DNA from 3 places in the Streptomyces sp. NPDC090106 genome. Region 2 is predicted to be linked to each of the others. Evidence: riboswitches for the same ligand, from Rfam matches in the RefSeq annotation. Region 2 holds a riboswitch; each other region holds the start of a gene.
The links. Region 2 has a riboswitch for S-adenosylmethionine ahead of ACIPSE_RS24295 (ABC transporter substrate-binding protein). Riboswitches for the same ligand answer to the same signal wherever they lie in the genome.
Positions count from the first base shown of each region.

Region 1: linked by a shared signal. The riboswitch ahead of ACIPSE_RS18115 (aminotransferase class V-fold PLP-dependent enzyme) and the one ahead of ACIPSE_RS24295 (ABC transporter substrate-binding protein) in region 2 are both predicted to bind S-adenosylmethionine.
Region 3: linked by a shared signal. The riboswitch ahead of thrC (threonine synthase) and the one ahead of ACIPSE_RS24295 (ABC transporter substrate-binding protein) in region 2 are both predicted to bind S-adenosylmethionine.

Region 1 is NZ_JBIVDS010000005.1:235,464-241,320, forward strand. It holds gene ACIPSE_RS18105 (cytochrome bc complex cytochrome b subunit) at 1-1,547, shown strand, start outside; gene trpD (anthranilate phosphoribosyltransferase) at 1,678-2,742, shown strand; SAM riboswitch class IV at 2,819-2,935, shown strand; gene ACIPSE_RS18115 (aminotransferase class V-fold PLP-dependent enzyme) at 3,093-4,454, shown strand; gene ACIPSE_RS18120 (PQQ-binding-like beta-propeller repeat protein) at 4,540-5,857, shown strand, end outside.
Region 2 is NZ_JBIVDS010000007.1:370,783-376,639, reverse strand. It holds gene ACIPSE_RS24305 (NtaA/DmoA family FMN-dependent monooxygenase) at 1-1,172, shown strand, start outside; gene ACIPSE_RS24300 (DUF1684 domain-containing protein) at 1,205-2,044, shown strand; SAM riboswitch class IV at 2,112-2,225, shown strand; gene ACIPSE_RS24295 (ABC transporter substrate-binding protein) at 2,667-4,286, shown strand; gene ACIPSE_RS24290 (ABC transporter permease) at 4,290-5,249, shown strand; gene ACIPSE_RS24285 (ABC transporter permease) at 5,246-5,857, shown strand, end outside.
Region 3 is NZ_JBIVDS010000014.1:140,163-146,019, forward strand. It holds gene otsB (trehalose-phosphatase) at 1-459, shown strand, start outside; gene ACIPSE_RS36760 (trehalose-6-phosphate synthase) at 431-1,855, opposite strand; gene ACIPSE_RS36765 (glucosyl-3-phosphoglycerate synthase) at 1,940-2,884, opposite strand; SAM riboswitch class I at 3,095-3,234, shown strand; gene thrC (threonine synthase) at 3,253-4,536, shown strand; gene ACIPSE_RS36775 (MoaD/ThiS family protein) at 4,597-4,875, shown strand; gene ACIPSE_RS36780 (cold-shock protein) at 5,291-5,497, shown strand; gene groL (chaperonin GroEL) at 5,856-5,857, shown strand, end outside.

The sequences.
Region 1 (5,857 bases), on a different contig from region 2:
TCTACGCCCTGGCCAAGTCCAACCTGCGCAAGATCTTCCCCGACCACTGGTCGTTCATGCTGGGCGAGATCTGCCTGTACAGCTTCATCATCATCATCCTCACGGGTGTGTACCTGACGCTGTTCTTCCACCCGTCGATGAACGAGGTGGAGTACCACGGCAGCTACGTCCCGCTGCAGGGACAGCTGATGTCCGAGGCGTTCAACTCGACCATGCACATCTCCTTCGAGGTGCGCGGCGGTCTGCTGATCCGGCAGATCCACCACTGGGCGGCGCTGATCTTCCTCGCCGGCATGTTCGTGCACATGATGCGGGTGTTCTTCACGGGCGCGTTCCGCAAGCCGCGTGAGGTCAACTGGCTGTTCGGCTTCCTGCTGTTCGTCCTCGGCATGTTCACCGGCTTCACCGGTTACTCGCTCCCGGACGACCTGCTCTCCGGCACCGGTGTCCGCTTCATGGAGGGCGCGATCCTGTCCGTGCCGATCGTCGGCACGTACCTGTCGTTCTTCCTGTTCGGCGGCGAGTTCCCGGGCGGCGACTTCGTGGCCCGCTTCTACTCGGTCCACATCCTGCTGCTGCCGGGCATCATGCTCGGCCTGATGGTCGCCCACCTGATCCTGGTGTTCGTCCACAAGCACACGCAGTACGCGGGCCCCGGCAAGACCAACAAGAACGTGGTCGGCATGCCGCTGTTCCCGGTCTACACGGCCAAGGCGGGCGGCTTCTTCTTCCTGGTCTTCGGTCTGATCTCGGTCATCGCGGCCATCGCCTCGATCAACCCGATCTGGGCCATCGGCCCGTACCGTCCGGACCAGGTGTCCACGGGCGCCCAGCCCGACTGGTACATGGGCTTCTCCGAGGGCCTCATCCGTGTGATGCCGGGCTGGGAGATCGACTTCTGGGGTCACACGCTCGTCCTGGGTGTGTTCATCCCGCTGGTGATCTTCCCGCTGGTCCTGGTCGCGATCGCGGTCTACCCGTTCATCGAGGCCTGGGTCACCGGCGACAAGCGCGAGCACCACATCCTGGACCGTCCGCGCAACGCCCCGACGCGCACGGCCTTCGGTGTCGCCTGGCTGACGGTGTACTTCGTGCTCCTGGTCGGTGGTGGGAACGACCTCTGGGCCACCCACTTCCACCTGTCGATCAACGCCATCACCTGGTTCGTCCGGGTCGCGTTCTTCGTCGCCCCGGTCCTCGCGTTCATCGCCACCAAGCGGATCTGCCTCGGCCTCCAGCGCCGCGACAAGGACAAGGTGCTGCACGGCCGCGAGTCCGGCATCATCAAGCGCCTGCCGCACGGTGAGTTCATCGAGGTGCACGAGCCGCTCAGCCAGGACGCGCTGCACACGCTCACCGCGCACGAGCAGTACAAGCCGGCCGAGATCGGCCCGACGGTCGACGAGAACGGTGTCGAGCGCAAGGTGAAGGGTTCCGAGAAGCTGCGCGCCAAGCTCAGCGAGGCGTACTTCGGCGAGGAGTCCCAGATCCCCAAGCCCACTGTCGAGGAGTACAAGGAGATCACGAGCGGCCACGGCCACCACTGATCACCCGCGCTGCTCGCCACGCAGCGGTCAGAAGGGCCCCGTCCGGTCTGCGGACGGGGCCCTTCGCCGTCCCCCACGCCTCGATAGGGTGGGGGTCCACACTTCTTCTACGACGTTCAGGAGCGGCCGGATGAGCGCTGTGACCCCCGCTGGAGGCGACATCGCGGCGGGCCGTTCCTGGCCCGAGGTGCTGAGCAGCCTGCTCGCCGGGCAGGACCTGAGCGCGGGTGACACGGCGTGGGCGATGGACCGCTTCATGAGCGGCGAGGCCACCGACGCCCAGATCGCGGGCTTCATGGTGGCGCTGCGGGCCAAGGGCGAGACGGTCGAGGAGATCACCGGCCTCGTGGAGGCGATGTACGCGCACGCGCTGCCGCTGGACATCCCCGGCCCGGCCGTCGACATCGTCGGCACCGGCGGCGACCGCGCGAAGACCGTCAACATCTCGACGATGTCCGCCATCGTGATCGCGGGCACCGGCACGAAGGTCGTCAAGCACGGCAACCGTGCCTCGTCGTCCGCGAGCGGCTCCTCCGACGTGCTGGAGAAGCTCGGCATCAACCTGGACCTGCCCCCGGCGCGGGTCGCCGAGGTCGTGGACCGGGCCGGGATCACCTTCTGCTTCGCGGCCAAGTTCCACCCCTCGATGCGGTTCGTCGGCGCCGTGCGCCGGGACCTGGGCATCCCGACCTCCTTCAACCTGCTGGGCCCGCTGACCAACCCCGCGCGGGTCACGGCCTCCGCGATCGGCTGCTTCGACACCCGGATGGCCGGTCTCATCGCCGGCGTGCTCGCCGAACGGGGCTCCTCCGCGCTGGTGTTCCGCGGCGACGACGGTCTCGACGAGCTGACGACCACCGCCACCTCCCGGGTGTGGGTCGTCCGGGACGGCAAGGTGCGCGAGGAGGCCTTCGACCCGCGTGACGTCGGTATCGAGCTGGTGCCGGTCGAGGCGCTGCGGGGCGCGGACGCCACGTACAACGCCGAGGTCGCGCGGCGGCTCCTCGACGGCGAGACCGGCCCGGTCCGTGACGCCGTCCTGCTCAACTCGGCCGCCGCGCTGGTGGCGTCGGAGCAGACCGGGGCACCGCTGGCCGACCAGCTGAGCGCGGGGATCGCCCGGGCCGCCGAGTCCATCGACTCCGGTGCCGCCCGGGGGACGCTGGAGCGCTGGGTGGCGGCCAGCAACGCGTAAGGACGCGGAGGATCGCCGTCCCGCCATCCGGACGCGGGTTGCGGGACGACGATCACATCGCGTACGTTTTTCGGCAGGTCATGAGTGACAGTCATGAAGCCCCGGCTGACTGTCCGGCAACCCTCCGTCCGTGGCGGGGTGCCCCGGGTGAAGACCAGGCCGTGGACAGCAAGGTCCACGGCAAGCGCGGATCCCTCGCACACTTTTCGGTGTGGGACCAGGATCCTGGTCGTCGAGGAGCCTTCTGTGAGCAAGCGAATGCGATAGGGCTGCCGAGCCCCGCCTCCGCGCACCCCTTTCCCCTCAGCCCTTCTGCGCGCTGATCTCTCACGTCTCACGGGAGCCCCGTCATGTCTGTCTCCACCGCTGCCTCCGCCCGGACCATTTGTGCCCCGCTGACCGTTCTGGGACGTGATGTCACCGTCCCGCTCGTCACCGGCGGCGAGGTCGGCTACGCGGCCCTCGACTACGCGGCCAGCGCCCCGGCCCTCCAGCGGGTCTGGGACGACGTGGCGGCGTACGCGCCCTACTACGGCAGCGTGCACCGGGGCGCCGGGTACCTCTCGCAGCTCTCCACCGACCTGTTCGAGAACGCCCGCAGGACCGTCGCCGAGTTCCTCGACTGCCGCGAGGACGACCAGCTCGTCTTCACCCGTTCCACCACCGACTCGCTGAACCTGCTGGCCCGCGCGCTGCCCGCCGGCTGCCAGGTCTTCGTCTTCGAGACCGAGCACCACGCCTCCCTGCTGCCCTGGCAGGACGCGCAGGTCACCTACCTCAACGCGCCGCGCACCCCGCGCCAGGCCGTCGAGACGCTGGAGCAGGCCCTCGCCGAGCGTGACCCGCACGGTCCGGCCCTGGTCTGTGTGACCGGCGCGTCCAACGTCACCGGCGAGCTGTGGCCGGTGCGCGAACTGGCCGCCGCCGCGCACGCCCACGGCGCCCGGATCGTGCTCGATGCCGCCCAGCTGGCCCCGCACCACCCGGTCTCCGTCCGCGACCTCGACGTCGACTGGGTCGCCTTCTCCGGACACAAGCTGTACGCCCCCTTCGGCTCCGGTGTCCTCGCGGGCCGCGCCGACTGGCTCCAGGCCGCCGAGCCCTACCTCGCGGGCGGCGGCGCCAGCCGCAAGGTCACCCGGCGCGAGGACGGCGGCGTCGCCGTCGAGTGGCACGACAGCGCCGCCCGCCACGAGGCCGGCTCCCCGAACGTCATCGGCGCCTACTCCATCGCCTCCGCCTGCAAGGCGCTGACCGAGGCCGGCTTCGACACCCTCGTCGCCCGCGAGCAGCACCTCATCGACACCGTGAAGGCCGGCCTCGCCGAGGTGCCCGAGGTCAGGATCCTCTCCCTGTTCGGCGACGACGCCCCCCGCGTCGGCGTGATCTCCTTCGTCGTCGAGGGCTGGAACAGCTCCCACTTCGCCGCCGCCCTCTCCGCCGAGTACGGCATCGGCGTCCGCGACGGCCTCTTCTGCGCCCACCCCCTGGTGCGCACCCTGCTCGGCAGCGACCCGCAGACCCAGGGCGAGTGCGGCGCCCCCGAGGCCGCGCCCGGCGAGAAGTCCCTCAACGCGATCCGCGTCAGCTTCGGCGCGGGCACCCCGGACGAGCACGTCGAGCGGTTCGTGAACGCCGTGCGCGAGCTGGTCAGCGACGGCGCCAAGTGGCGCTACCGCACCGAGGACGGGCGCTGCGTCCCGGCGGTCTGACCCGCCCGAGCCGCCCGAGCCGTCGGCCCGCGTTGCCGATACGCTCCCTGCCGGGCATGCTCACGACGTCCAGGGGGAGCGGTAGGTGCAGGCGCTGCGCGCGACGGACCCGCACAGGATCGGTCCGTACGAGGTAAGGGGCAGACTCGGGTCCGGCGGCATGGGCGAGGTGTACCTCGCCTCGTCGCGCGCGGGGCTGCTCCTCGCCGTGAAGGTCGTCCGCGCCGAGTACGCCCAGGACCGCACCTTCCGGGCCCGCTTCCGGCAGGAGGTGCGCGCCGCGCAGACCGTCGGCGGTGCGGGGACGTACACCGCGCGCGTGGTCGACGCCGACCCCGAGGGCGAACACCCGTGGATGGCGACCGAGTTCGTGGACGGACCCAACCTCAGGGACGCCGTGCTGGACGGCGGCGCGATGCCGCTGCCCGCCGTACGGGTGCTCGGGGCCGCGCTCGGTGAGGCGCTCGCGGCGATCCATGCCAAGGGGATGGTGCACCGGGACCTCAAGCCGTCCAACATCCTGCTCGCGCCGGACGGTCCGCGGGTCATCGACTTCGGGATCGTGCGCGCGCTGGAGGCCACCGCGATGACCCGGACCGGGGCGATCGTCGGCTCGGTCGGGTACGTCTCGCCCGAGCAGATCCGCAACGGAGGCAAGGTCGGCCCGCCCAGTGACGTCTTCTCGCTCGGCGCGGTCCTCGCGTACGCGGCGAGCGGCCGGGAGCCCCTCGGCGAGGGCCAGGACTCCGTCATCCTGCTGCGCATCCTGACCCGCGACTTCGACCTGTCCGGGGTGCCGCAGCAGCTGCTGGCGCTGGTCGAGTCCTGCCTGGGCGACGACCCGGACGCCCGCCCCGCCCCCGCGGCGATCGTCGAGGCGTCCGGCCACACCCCCCGCTCCCTGCGCCAACAGCTCCGCCCCGGCTGGTTCACCCCCACGGCCCCGACCCCGCACACCCCTCCCACCGGCGAACGCTGGCTCCCCGAGGCGCCACGGCACCCGGACTCGGGCGACAGGGAGAGCCGCGTCGAGTACGCGGCCCCGATGACGGCGACGGACACGCCGGCGCCCGGGCCCGAGACGGGTTCAGCGCCTGAGACACCCTCGGCTCCACAAGCCCGGTCTCGTCGAGGCCCGGCCGAGGCTCCAGAGACGGCGCCCGCCCCTGGGCCGCCCCCCGAGGCCGCTGCCGGCGGGCCGGGTGCCGTGCCTGGGGTGGTTCCTGCGTCCCGGGAGACCTTTGCCCTCGGGCAGGGCCCGGCTTCTGAGGCGTCAGCCGCTCGGGGGCCGGGCTCTGTGTCCGGGGCGGGTTCTGCGCGCGGTTCGGCCGATGCTTCTGAGGCGGCGCCTGCTTCTGGGCTGGGCTCGGGGCCCGCGGCTGCTGCCGGCGGGCCGGGCTCTG
Region 2 (5,857 bases):
GCCGCCCGGACGCGATCACCCAGCTCGCGGCGCTGGCGGCGGTCACCCGCCGGATCGGTCTCGTCTCGACGTCCAACTCGACCTTCAACGAGCCCGCCGACCTGGCCCGCAGGCTCTCCGGGCTCGACCTGCTCTCCGAGGGCCGCGCGGGCTGGAACGTGGTGACCACCGACAACGCGTGGACCGGTGCCAACTTCCGGCGCGGCGGCTATCTGGACCACGCCGACCGCTACCGGCGCGCCGAGGAGTTCCTCACCGTGGCCCGCGCGCTGTGGGACGGCTGGGCGGACGGGGCCGTCGCCGGTTCGGCGGGCGCGCCCGCCTGGTCGGCGCCCGGCGCGGTCCGCCAAGTGCGTCACCGGGGACCGCAGTTCGACGTCGATCTCGCGCCGACCCTGCCGCGCAGCGCCCAGGGGCACCCGGTGGTCTTCCAGGCAGGTGACTCCGGGGAGGGGCGCGACTTCGCGGCCCGCAACGCCGATGTCATCTTCTCCGCGCACGGCAGCGACTTCGACGACGCGCTGGCCTTCGCCGACGACATCCGCACCCGGCTGCGTGCCGTCGGACGGCCGGACGACGATCTGCGCATCCTGCCGGGCACCGAGATCATCATCGGGGCCACCGAGGAGGAGGCCGAGGAGAAGAAGCGCTGGATCCGCCTCCAACAGGTCACCCCCGCGACGGCGTTGGGCATCGCGACGCTGCTGTGGGGCATCGATCTGTCCGGCCGTGACGCCGACGGTCCGCTGCCTGAGGAGGACCCGGTCGTCGCCGAGAACGACGGTTCCTTCGGCGCGCGGCGGGTCGCCGACCCGCGCACGGTCGTCGCCGAGTGGCGGGCCAGGGCGGAGGCGAACGGCTGGTCGCTGCGCGAGACCGTCATCGCGCTCGGCCCGCAGCGCGGCCACGTCGGCACCCCGTCGGGCCTCGCCGACAAGTTCGCCCGCTTCGTCCGGCACGGCGCCGTGGACGGCTTCAACGTCACGCCGTACCTGATCCCCGACGGGCTCGACGACATCGTCGACCTGCTCGTCCCCGAGCTCCAGGAACGCGGGGTGTACCCCACGGAGTACGCCGGTACGACGCTGCGCGAGCACCTGGGGCTGCGGGCACCCCTGACCCACCGGGCCGCGGCCGACCGGACCGCGGCCGACCGGCGCCGCGCGGGCTGACCGCCGTCCACCGTTCCGTCCGAGGAGGATTCATGACGACCGAGGCCACCACGACCAAGGCCGGCACGACCGATCTGCACGCCTTCACCGAGAGCTGGCTGGAGTGGTACCGCGCGCAGGAGGCGCGGCTCTCCGCTCCGCACGGGTTCCTCGCGATCACCGGGCTGCACTGGCTCGACGAGCGCCCGCAGCGGTTCCCCGACGCGCCGGGCGCCTGGCACACCGGCCCCGACGGGGTCGTCGTCGCGCTCGGCGAGGGCGAGGAACTGGTCGTCGAGGGGCGGCCGGTGCGCGGCGAACACCGCTTCGGAGTGCTGCCCGAGCGGGGCGGCGTCGACGCGGTGTGGGGCGACGCGGTGATCGAGGTCGCCAAGCGCGGCGGCAACGACATCGTGCGGCCCCGGCACCCGGACGCGCCGCTGCGCACGGACTTCACGGGGACGCCCGCCTACGCGCCGGACCCGCGCTGGGCGGTGCCGGGCCGGTACGTCCCGTTCGAGACCCCGAGGCCGACCACCGTGGGCGCCGCCGTGGAGGGCCTTGAGCATGTGTATGACGCGCCGGGCCGGATCGAGTTCGACCTGGACGGGCGGCGGTTGTCACTGACCGCGTTCCCCGGGCACGGGGAGGGGCGGCTGCTGGTGCTGTTCACGGACGCGACCTCCGGCGTCACCACGTACGCCGCGAACCGGGCACTGGCCCTGGAGGCGCCCGGCGGCGACGGCACCCTCGTCGTCGACTTCAACCGGGCCGCCAATCTGCCGTGCGCCTACACCGACTTGGCGACCTGCCCGCTGCCTCCGGCCGAGAACCGGCTCCCGGTGGCGATCGAGGCGGGCCTGAAGATCCCCCGCGAGCGCGGCGGTTCGTGATCCGGCGCGTCTCACGCCGCGGAACCGTCGTTGACGTGATGTGAGACCGCTTCGTACGATCACTGACGGCATCGAGTGTCAGCGTCAAGCCCTGGCTCGCTGACCGGCAACCCTCCCGCGCGGTGGGGTGCTCCAGGTGAAGGCCCGGCGCGGATCGTGGTGATCCCCGCAAGCGCGTGGCCCCCCCTCGACGGGGGCGGAGACAAGGAGGACCGGTATGCGCCACAGCGGCGACCCGCGCGCCTCGTTCGCCCCCGCCACGGTGTTCTCCCGGCTCGCCCGCCGGCGCCACATCGATCTCAAGCGCTCGACCAGCTGTCTCTGTCAGGCCTGACACCCCCGTCGCCGGTCGTGATCCGGCACGCCCCGGTGGTCGTCGCAGCCGTCCACGGCTGCCTTCGCCGTCGCCCTCTCGCTGAACGACGGCCGCCCTCGTCCTCGCCGTGATCCTCGGGCTCCTTCGCCCGCCCTCCGGCCCACGGCTGCCTGCGCCTTCCCCCGGCCCCCTGTCTGCACAGCGCTCCCCGGCGCCGGTCACGCACCGGCCGGGGCCGCACACCCCCGCACGGCCGTGCCCCGAGCGGCACCGCCCTGTCCGGTGACCCGAGTAGGAGAATCCTCCGTGACAGCTCTTCCGGCTTTCAGATCCCCCCGATGGGCGGCGGCCACCGCCCTGTTCACCACCGGTGTGCTGTTGACCGCCTGCGGTTCGGGCACCGACGGCTCCGGCTCCGGTGGCGGCGAGCCCCGGTCCGGTGGCACCCTGACGTTCGCGGTGGGCTCGGACGCCGGGTGCGTCGACCCGCAGCAGGTCGCGAGCAACGACACCATCTACTCGGTGCGCCAGACCGTGGACTCCCTCACCGACCAGGACCCGGAGACGGGGAAGATCGTGCCGTGGCTCGCGAAGAGCTGGGACATCAGCGCCGACACGACCACCTTCACCTTCCATCTGCGCTCCGGCGTCACCTTCAGCGACGGGTCGAAGCTGACCGCGCAGGTCGTCAAGGACAACTTCGACGCCGTGCCTGAGCTCGGCGCCCTCGCGACCCTCGCCCAGGGCTATCTGAGCGGTGTCAAGAACACCACGGTGGTCGACCCGCTGACCGTCAAGGTGACCTTCGCGGAACCCAACGCCCAGTTCCTCCAGGCCACTTCGACGCACTCGCTGGGCATCGAGTCGTCGGCGAGCGTGCGGCGGACACCGCAGCAGCGGTGCAGCGAGGGCATCGTCGGGTCCGGGCCGTTCGTACTGAAGCGGTACGTGCAGAACCAGTCGATCACCCTGGCCAAGCGCACCGGTTACGCGTGGGGCTCCTCCCGCTGGGACAAGCAGGGCGAGGCCTATCTGGACCAGCTGGTCTTCAAGGTCGTGCCCGAGGCGGGCGTGCGCGCCGGCAGCCTCCGGTCCGGCCAGGTGGACGCGATCGGCAGCGTCGGCAAGGCCGACGAGACGGCCCTCAAGGGCGGACAGGTCAGCCTCCAGCGGCGCGCCAACCCCGGCGTGGTGTTCGGACTCGGCCTCAACAACGCGCGCCCCGCCCTCAAGGACGCCAGGGTACGCCAGGCGATCCTGGCCGCCATCGACCGCGAGGAGATCGCCGGCACCGTCTTCCCGACCGGGACCCGCGCGGCGACCAGCGTCCTGGCGCACACCACACCCGACTACACCAGCCTCGCCTCCGACCTGTCCTTCGACGCGGACAAGGCGAAGTCCCTGCTGGACGAGGCGGGTTGGAAGACCGGCGACGACGGCATCCGCACGAAGGGCGGCAAGAGGCTCGCCCTGACCGTCGACTGGGTCCCCAACTCGGCCACCAACCAGCCCGCGCTGGAACTGCTCCAGCAGCAGCTGAAGGCGGTCGGCGTCCAGGTGACCCTCAAGCAGCTCCAGATCACCCAGTTCGCCCCGATCCTCCAGGCGGGCGACTACGACGCGGCCTGGGGCAACATCACCCGGGCCGACCCGGACATCCTGCGCAGCTCCTTCTCCACGAAGCTCGCCAACAACTACCGCGTCCCGGAAGGGGAGCTGGACACGGCGCTGACCGCGCAGGCGGCGACCACGGACCCGGCCGAGCGCGCGGAACTGGTCGCCCGGGCGCAGCAGCTGATCGTGCGGAACGCCTACTACGCGCCCGTGGTGGAGCTCCAGACCCAGATCGGTGTGTCTAAGAAGGTGCACGACCTGGACTTCGACGCCTCCAGCCGGCTCCAGTTGCACGACACGTGGATCGGCTAGACCGTGCGCCGCTATGTGATCAAGCGTCTCGCGCAGGCGGTCGGGGTGCTGTGGGCGGCCTACACGGTCTCGTTCCTCGTGCTGGACTATCTGCCGGGCGACCCCGTCACGGCGATGGCGAGCGCGGGCATGGACTCGGGTGAGGTCGACCCGGCACGGCTCGCGGCGCTGCGCCATGAGTACGGCTTCGACCAACCGGTGCTGGTCCAGTACGCGGACTATCTGGGGCGGGCGGTGCACGGCGACTTCGGCGACGCGATCTCCACCGGCCGCCCGGTCACCTCGACCCTGGCGGACGCGCTGCCGCAGACCCTCCAGCTCACCGGTGCGGCGCTGTTGCTCGCGGTGGTCCTCGGCGGAGGTCTCGCGGTGGCGGCGACCTTCACCTCCCGGCGCTGGCTGCGGCAGTTCCTGCTGTCGCTGCCGCCGCTCGGGGTGTCGGTGCCGACGTTCTGGGTGGGGCTGCTCCTCGTCGACATGTTCTCGTTCCGGCTGAACTGGTTCCCGGCCTTCGGCAACGACGGCTTCCGGGGCCTGGTGCTGCCCGCCCTGACGCTCGCGGTCCCGACGGGGGCGCTGGTCGCCCAGGTGCTGGCCAAGAGTCTGCTGACGGCGCTGGACCAGGCGTACGTGGAGACGGCGCGGGCCAAGGGCGCGGGGCGCTGGCGGGTCCATCTGCGCCACGCGCTGCGCAACGCCTCGCTGCCCGCGCTGACGGTCGTCGGCCTGCTGGTGGGGCAGCTGGTGGCCGGTTCGGTGGTCGTCGAGACGGTGTTCTCGCGGGACGGGCTGGGCCGGGTCACCGCGGCGGCCGTCACCACCCAGGACATTCCCCTGGTCCAGGGGGTGGTGGTGTTCGGGGCGCTGATCTTCGTGACGACGAACCTGCTGGTCGATCTGGTCTATCCGCTCCTCGATCCGCGGATCGTGGTCGCCTCGGACAGAAGGGCGAGCTTCGCATGAGCCGGAACCAGAGCCTTGTCGACATCGGCGGTCCGCTCAAAGAGCCTCAGGAGGGGCCTCACGAGGGGCCTCATGGAGACCCGGTCGAGGCCCGCCCTGGCCTCCCGGAACCGGCGGACGGCACCGGAAAGCAGCCCGGCCGGGGGCGGCGCACCGGCCTGCGCAGGACAGGGCGGTTCCTGCTGCGCCGGCCCGGTCTGCTGCTGTCGGGGATCGTCGTCGTGCTGGTGGTGCTGGCCTCGTTCCGGCCCGGACTGTTCACCTCGCGGGACCCGCTCAAGGGGGTGCCCGCGGAGAACTTCCGGGGCCCGAGCGGCGCCCACTGGTTCGGGACGGACGAACTGGGGCGCGACGTGTTCGCCCGGGTGGTGCACGGCGCCCAGCTGTCCCTCAAGGCCACGCTGATCGCCGTCCTGGTCGCGTTCGTGGTCGGTGGCCTGCTCGGCGTGGTCGCCGGGTTCGTGGGCCGGTGGGTGGACGACGTGCTGATGCGGTTCGTGGACGTGCTGCTGGCCATCCCGGCGCTGTTCCTGTCGCTGGCGCTGGTCACCGCGCTCGGCTACGGGACGGTGAAGGTGGCCGTCGCGGTCGGTGTCGCGAGCGTCGCC
Region 3 (5,857 bases), on a different contig from region 2:
CCCGCCCTGCTCGACCGGGCAGGCGCCCGCGAGGGCACATGGGTCGAGGAGAAGGGGCGGGCGCTCGCCGTGCACACCCGCAGGGCCGCCGACCCCCAGGGCACCTTCGAGGCGCTCCGCGAGCCGCTCACCGGCCTCGCCACCCGCCACGGTCTGATCGTCGAGCCGGGACGCCTCGTCCTGGAGCTGCGCCCGCCGGGCATGGACAAGGGCGTGGCGCTCCTCGGGCTCGTCCGGGAGCTGGGCGCCGAGGCCGTCCTCTACGCGGGCGACGACCTCGGGGACCTCCCCGCCTACGCCGCCGTGGACGCGCTCCGCGCCGACGGCGTCCCCGGACTGCTGGTGTGCAGCGCGGGCAGCGAGGAGGTACCGGAGCTGAAGGAACGCGCCGACCTCGTCGTCGACGGCCCGGCAGGCGTCGTGGACCTGCTCAGGCGTCTCGCGGACCGGCTTCCCTGAGCGCCCGCAGCTGCTCCAGGAACCACTGGGCCGGAGGCAGCGCCGTGGCCGCCGCGGCCAGCCGCTTGGTGCGTTCGGCGCGTTCGTCCGAGGGCATCGTGAGCGCCTCGTGCAGGGCGTGCGCCGTGGCGGTCACGTCGTAGGGGTTGACCGTGATCGCGTCCTCGCCGAGCTCCTCGTACGCGCCCGCCTCCCGGGACAGCACCAGCGCGCAGCCCTCGTCGGAGACGACCGGGACCTCCTTGGCGACCAGGTTCATGCCGTCGCGGATGGGGTTGACGAGGGCGACGTCGGCGAGGCGGTAGGCGGCCAGGGAGCGGGCGAAGTCGTCCTTGACGTGCAGGACGACCGGGGTCCAGCCGGGCGTGCCGTAGCGGGAGTTGACCGAGTCGGCGACCCGCTGCACCTCGGCCGTGTAGTCGCGGTACACCGCCAGGTCCTGCCGGGAGGGGTAGGCGAACGCCACGTGGACCACCCGCTCGCGCCACTCCGGGCGGCTCTCCAGCAGGGCCGCGTAGGCGTGCAGGCCGCGGACGATGTTCTTCGACAGTTCGGTGCGGTCGACCCGGACGATCGCCTTGCGGCCCTCGCCGATCTCGGCCGCCAGCGCGGCCATGCGGTCGGTGACGTCCGGCGCGTGGGACCGCTTCCGCAGGAAGTCCGCGTCGGCGCCGAGCCCGTGCACGCCCACCCGGGTGTCCCCGAGCCCGCCGGCCAGCTCCGCCGCGCAGCGCTCGAACGCGTCGGCCCAGCGCCGGGTCAGGAAGCCCAGCCGGTCGGCGCCCAGCATGCCCCGCAGGATCTGCGCGGAGATGTCGTCGGGGAGCATCCGGAAGTAGTCCACCGGCGCCCACGGGGTGTGCGAGAAGTGGCCGATGCGCAGGTCGGGGCGGAGCTCGCGGAGCATCCCGGGGACCAGGCACAGGTGGTAGTCCTGGACCAGGACGGCCGCGCCGTCCGCCGCCTCCTCGGCCAGCGCCCGCGCGAAGGCGGCGTTGTACTCCTCGTAGCGCGCCCACTGCCGCCGGAACTCCGCGTCGAAGGACGGCTCCAGCGGGGTCTGGTAGAGCATGTGGTGGACGAACCACAGGACCGAGTTCGCGATGCCGTTGTAGGCGTCCGCGTGCACGTCCGCCGGGACGGCGAGCATCCGCACGCCGTCCTCGCCGGCCCCGCGCCGCACCGCCTCCCGGTCGCCGTCGGACAGCGCCGAGCACACCCACAGGGCGTCCGCGTCCGGGCCGATCGCCGACAGCCCGGAGACCAGCCCGCCGCCGCCCCGCCGGGCGCTGAGCGTGCCGTCGTCCCGTACCTCGTACGAGACCGGCCCGCGGTTGGAGGCCACGAGCACCCGGGCGGAGGCAGGGGCGGGGGCCGTGGGGGAGAGGGACGCCATACGCCTCAACCTAGCCCGGCGCGTAAACGCTCAAACGTACGGTCACCGCAGGTATCCAGCCGTATACGGCGGGCTCCCGGGGCGTTACGCGACCTTCCGCTCGGCGTACTCGGAGATCTCCACCATGGGCGGCCGTTCCTCGGTGTCGACCGAGTACGTGCGCGGCTCGAAGCCGTCCTCGCCCCGCTCGAACTGGGTCAGCGCGGGGCGGATCAGATGGCCGCGGGCGAGGCGGAGCTGTGCCGTGCGGTAGATCGCGGCGGACATCCGGCCGAGCGCCTGGCCGTCCTGGTGGCGGTGCTTGCGGACGCCGACGTCGACCTGGGCCAGCGCGTCGAGGCCGACCAGGTGCAGGGCGTCCACCAGCATGCCCAGCTCGACGCCGTAGCCGACCGGGAAGGGGAGCTGCTCCAGCAGGGAGCGTCTGGCCGCGTACTCGCCGCCGAGCGGCTGGACGAAACCGGCCAGCTGGGGCCAGTGCATGTTCAGCAGGGGGCGGGCCATCAGCTCCGTCACCCGGCCGCCCTGGCCCGCCGCACCGCCCAGCGGACGGTCGTACATGGCCTTCACCAGGTCGACGCCCGGGTCGGTCAGGAGCGGGCCGACGATGCCGGAGACGAAGTCGGAGGAGAACTCCTTCAGGTCGGCGTCGATGAAGCAGACGATGTCACCGGAGGTGACGAGGAGGGAGCGCCACAGGACCTCGCCCTTGCCGGGGGCCGCGGGGATGCGGGGCAGGATCTCGTCCCGGTGCACGACCCGGGCGCCCGCCGCGGCGGCCACCGCCGAGGTGCGGTCGGTGGAGCCCGAGTCGACGACGACTATCTCGTCGACGAGGGGCACCTGCTGCATGAGGTCGTGCCGGATGACCGCGACGATGTCACCGACGGTCTCCTCCTCGTTGAGCGCGGGCAGGACGACACTGACCGTCTGACCGGTGCGTTGTTTCGCGGCCATGATCCGGTGCAGAGGGCGGTCGGTCACGGACCAGGAGCGGGTGGCCAGCCAGCGCTCTGTTTCTTTCAGCACGTGGGCGACTCCTCTGCGTGGGGCGGCGGGGGGATCGTCGTGTGTGATCCATCTCGCGGTTCGGACGACTATCTCAACTGTCCTTGTTGTCGGTTACAGTCTTGAACAAGGCGGGTGACCATCGCATGTCCTGGACGGCCCCACCGAGATCCACGCGGTGATCCACGCACGGATCGACCACGGATCGACCACAGATCGACAACTTCATACCGCTCATCCAGAGGGGCAGAGGGATACGGCCCGATGAAGCCCCGGCAACCCTCCAGTCGGTTCTCGCGTACGTGAGGCTCCCGACTCGGGAAGGTGCCAAATCCGTCTCACGGCGAGATGCGTCGTGAGGAAGATGAGGAGAAAGGGCCTCGCCTCTCATGGCTGCGCAGACTGTCGCGAACACCTCCGGAACCCAGGTCGATCTCGGCCCCGCCACCGCGTTGAGCTGCCGCGAATGCGGCCACCGGGTCCCTCTCGGTCCGGTCTTCGCGTGCGAGGAGTGTTTCGGCCCGCTGGAGATCGCGTACGACTTCTCCGGGTACGACACCGAGGAACTCCGCAAGCGGATCGAAGCGGGACCCGCGAACATCTGGCGTTACGCGCCCCTGCTGCCCGTCCCGGCGAACGTGGCCGACAAGCCCAACATCAACCCGGGCTGGACCCACCTCGTCAAGGCCGACAACCTCGCCGCCGAGCTCGGCGTCACCGGCGGGCTGTACGTCAAGGACGACTCCGGCAACCCGACGCACTCCTTCAAGGACCGTGTCGTCGCCCAGGCCGTCGAGGCGGCGCGCGCCTTCGGCTACACCACGCTCTCCTGCTCCTCCACCGGCAACCTCGCCGGTGCCGTCGGCGCCGCCGCCGCCCGCGCCGGCTTCCGCTCCTGCGTGTTCATCCCGCACGACCTGGAGCAGGGCAAGGTCGTCATGGCCGCCGTCTACGGCGGTGAGCTCGTCGGCATCGAGGGCAACTACGACGACGTCAACCGCTTCTGCTCCGAGCTCATCGGCGACCCGGCCGGCGAGGGCTGGGGCTTCGTCAACGTCAATCTGCGGCCCTACTACGCGGAGGGCTCCAAGACCCTCGCGTACGAGATCTGCGAGCAGCTCGGCTGGCGGCTGCCCGACCAGCTCGTCGTCCCGATCGCGTCCGGCTCGCAGCTGACGAAGATCGACAAGGGGCTCCAGGAGCTGATCAAGCTCGGGCTCGTCGAGGACCGGCCGTACAAGATCTTCGGCGCCCAGGCCGAGGGCTGCTCGCCGGTGTCCGTCGCCTACAAGGCGGGCCACGACGTCGTCCGGCCGCAGAAGCCCGACACCATCGCCAAGTCGCTCGCCATCGGCAACCCGGCGGACGGCCCCTACGTCCTGGACATCGCCCGGCGCACCGGCGGCGCCGTGGAGGACGTGACCGACGAGCAGATCGTCGACGCGATCAAGCTGCTGGCCCGCACCGAGGGCATCTTCGCGGAGACCGCGGGCGGGGTGACCGTGGGCGTGACCCGCAAGCTGATCGAGAACGGGCTGCTGGACCCGGCGAAGACGACCGTCGTGCTGAACACCGGGGACGGACTCAAGACGCTGGACGCGGTGGCGGGCACCGGGCTCACCGCGACGATCCGTCCCAGCCTCGACTCCTTCCGCGAGGCCGGACTCGCGTAGCCGTCGAGCCCCAGTCTGGGCCGGACCCTGAAAGACCTAGTACCGACCGGAGGTTCCCTCGTGAGCGTCAACGTCCGCATTCCCACCATCCTGCGCACCTACACCGGTGGGCAGGCCGAGGTGCCCGCCGAGGGCGCCACCCTCGGCGAGGTCATCGCCGACCTGGAGAAGAACCACACGGGCATCGCCGCCCGTGTCCTGGACGACCAGGGCAAGCTGCGCCGGTTCGTCAACGTGTACGTGAACGACGACGACGTCCGGTTCGAGCAGGGCCTGGAGACCGCGACGCCCGACGGCGCCGGCGTCTCGATCATCCCGGCGGTGGCCGGCGGCTGCTGAGCCGCATCACGCACTGTTCATCGAATTGCCCCCTCCGTGAGAGAAACGGAGGGGGCAATTCTGCATGGTTGAGCGCGGTACAGTTGGGGAAGCTGCCGCACCCTTCATGCCATACGCATATGAGTTCTGGCTCCACTTGCGATGAGAAGTAGCCAAAGTGCGCGCCTCTTCTGCGTCTTTTATTCCTTTTATGGGGCCCGACTTGACCCATATTCAGCGGAATTCTCCGTACATTCCTGACTGGTCTTGCCCTGAATTCTCGTCCGATTGACCTGTTGCAGAGGGCAGTTGGACGGATACATTCGGCCGCGGTCGACGCGTTCCGGCGCACGCCCCCAATCCTGTGGGGGGTGAGGTCTGACCCGGATCCGCGAAGTGCGGGTCCGTGCAAGGGCCAGTAATAGGGGAGTTAGGCATGGCTCAGGGCACCGTCAAATGGTTCAACGCGGAGAAGGGGTACGGCTTCATCGCGGTCGACGGTGGTGCGGATGTATTCGTCCACTACAGCGCGATTCAGATGGACGGCTACCGCACCCTGGAAGAGGGTCAGCGGGTCGATTTCGAGATCTCGCAGGGCCAGAAGGGGCCGCAGGCGGACATGGTCCGACTGGCGACCGGCTGAAGCGCGCGCCGACTGAACTAGCAGCGACGTTCTTCTTCGAAGGGCCCGCACCTCATGGGGAGTCATGGGTGCGGGCCCTTCGGCGTGCCCGGAGGGCCGGGCGTGCCCGCAGGCCCCCCGCCGCCCTGTTCGCGCCTGGCGGAGCGCCCCGGTCGATCCCCGAGAGCCGCTTGCACTCGACCATGCCGAGTGCTAATCATTGGCGTTAGCACTCTGAAGGTGAGAGTGACAACGAGGACCGGGTCGGTGAGGCCCGCAGGCCGGGTGGGGCAAGGAACCACGAGGTGTGCGAGCCGTCCGTCGCGGGCGCGGGCGCGGTCCGAAGGAATCACCCCCAGTCCTGGAGGGACCACTTCACAT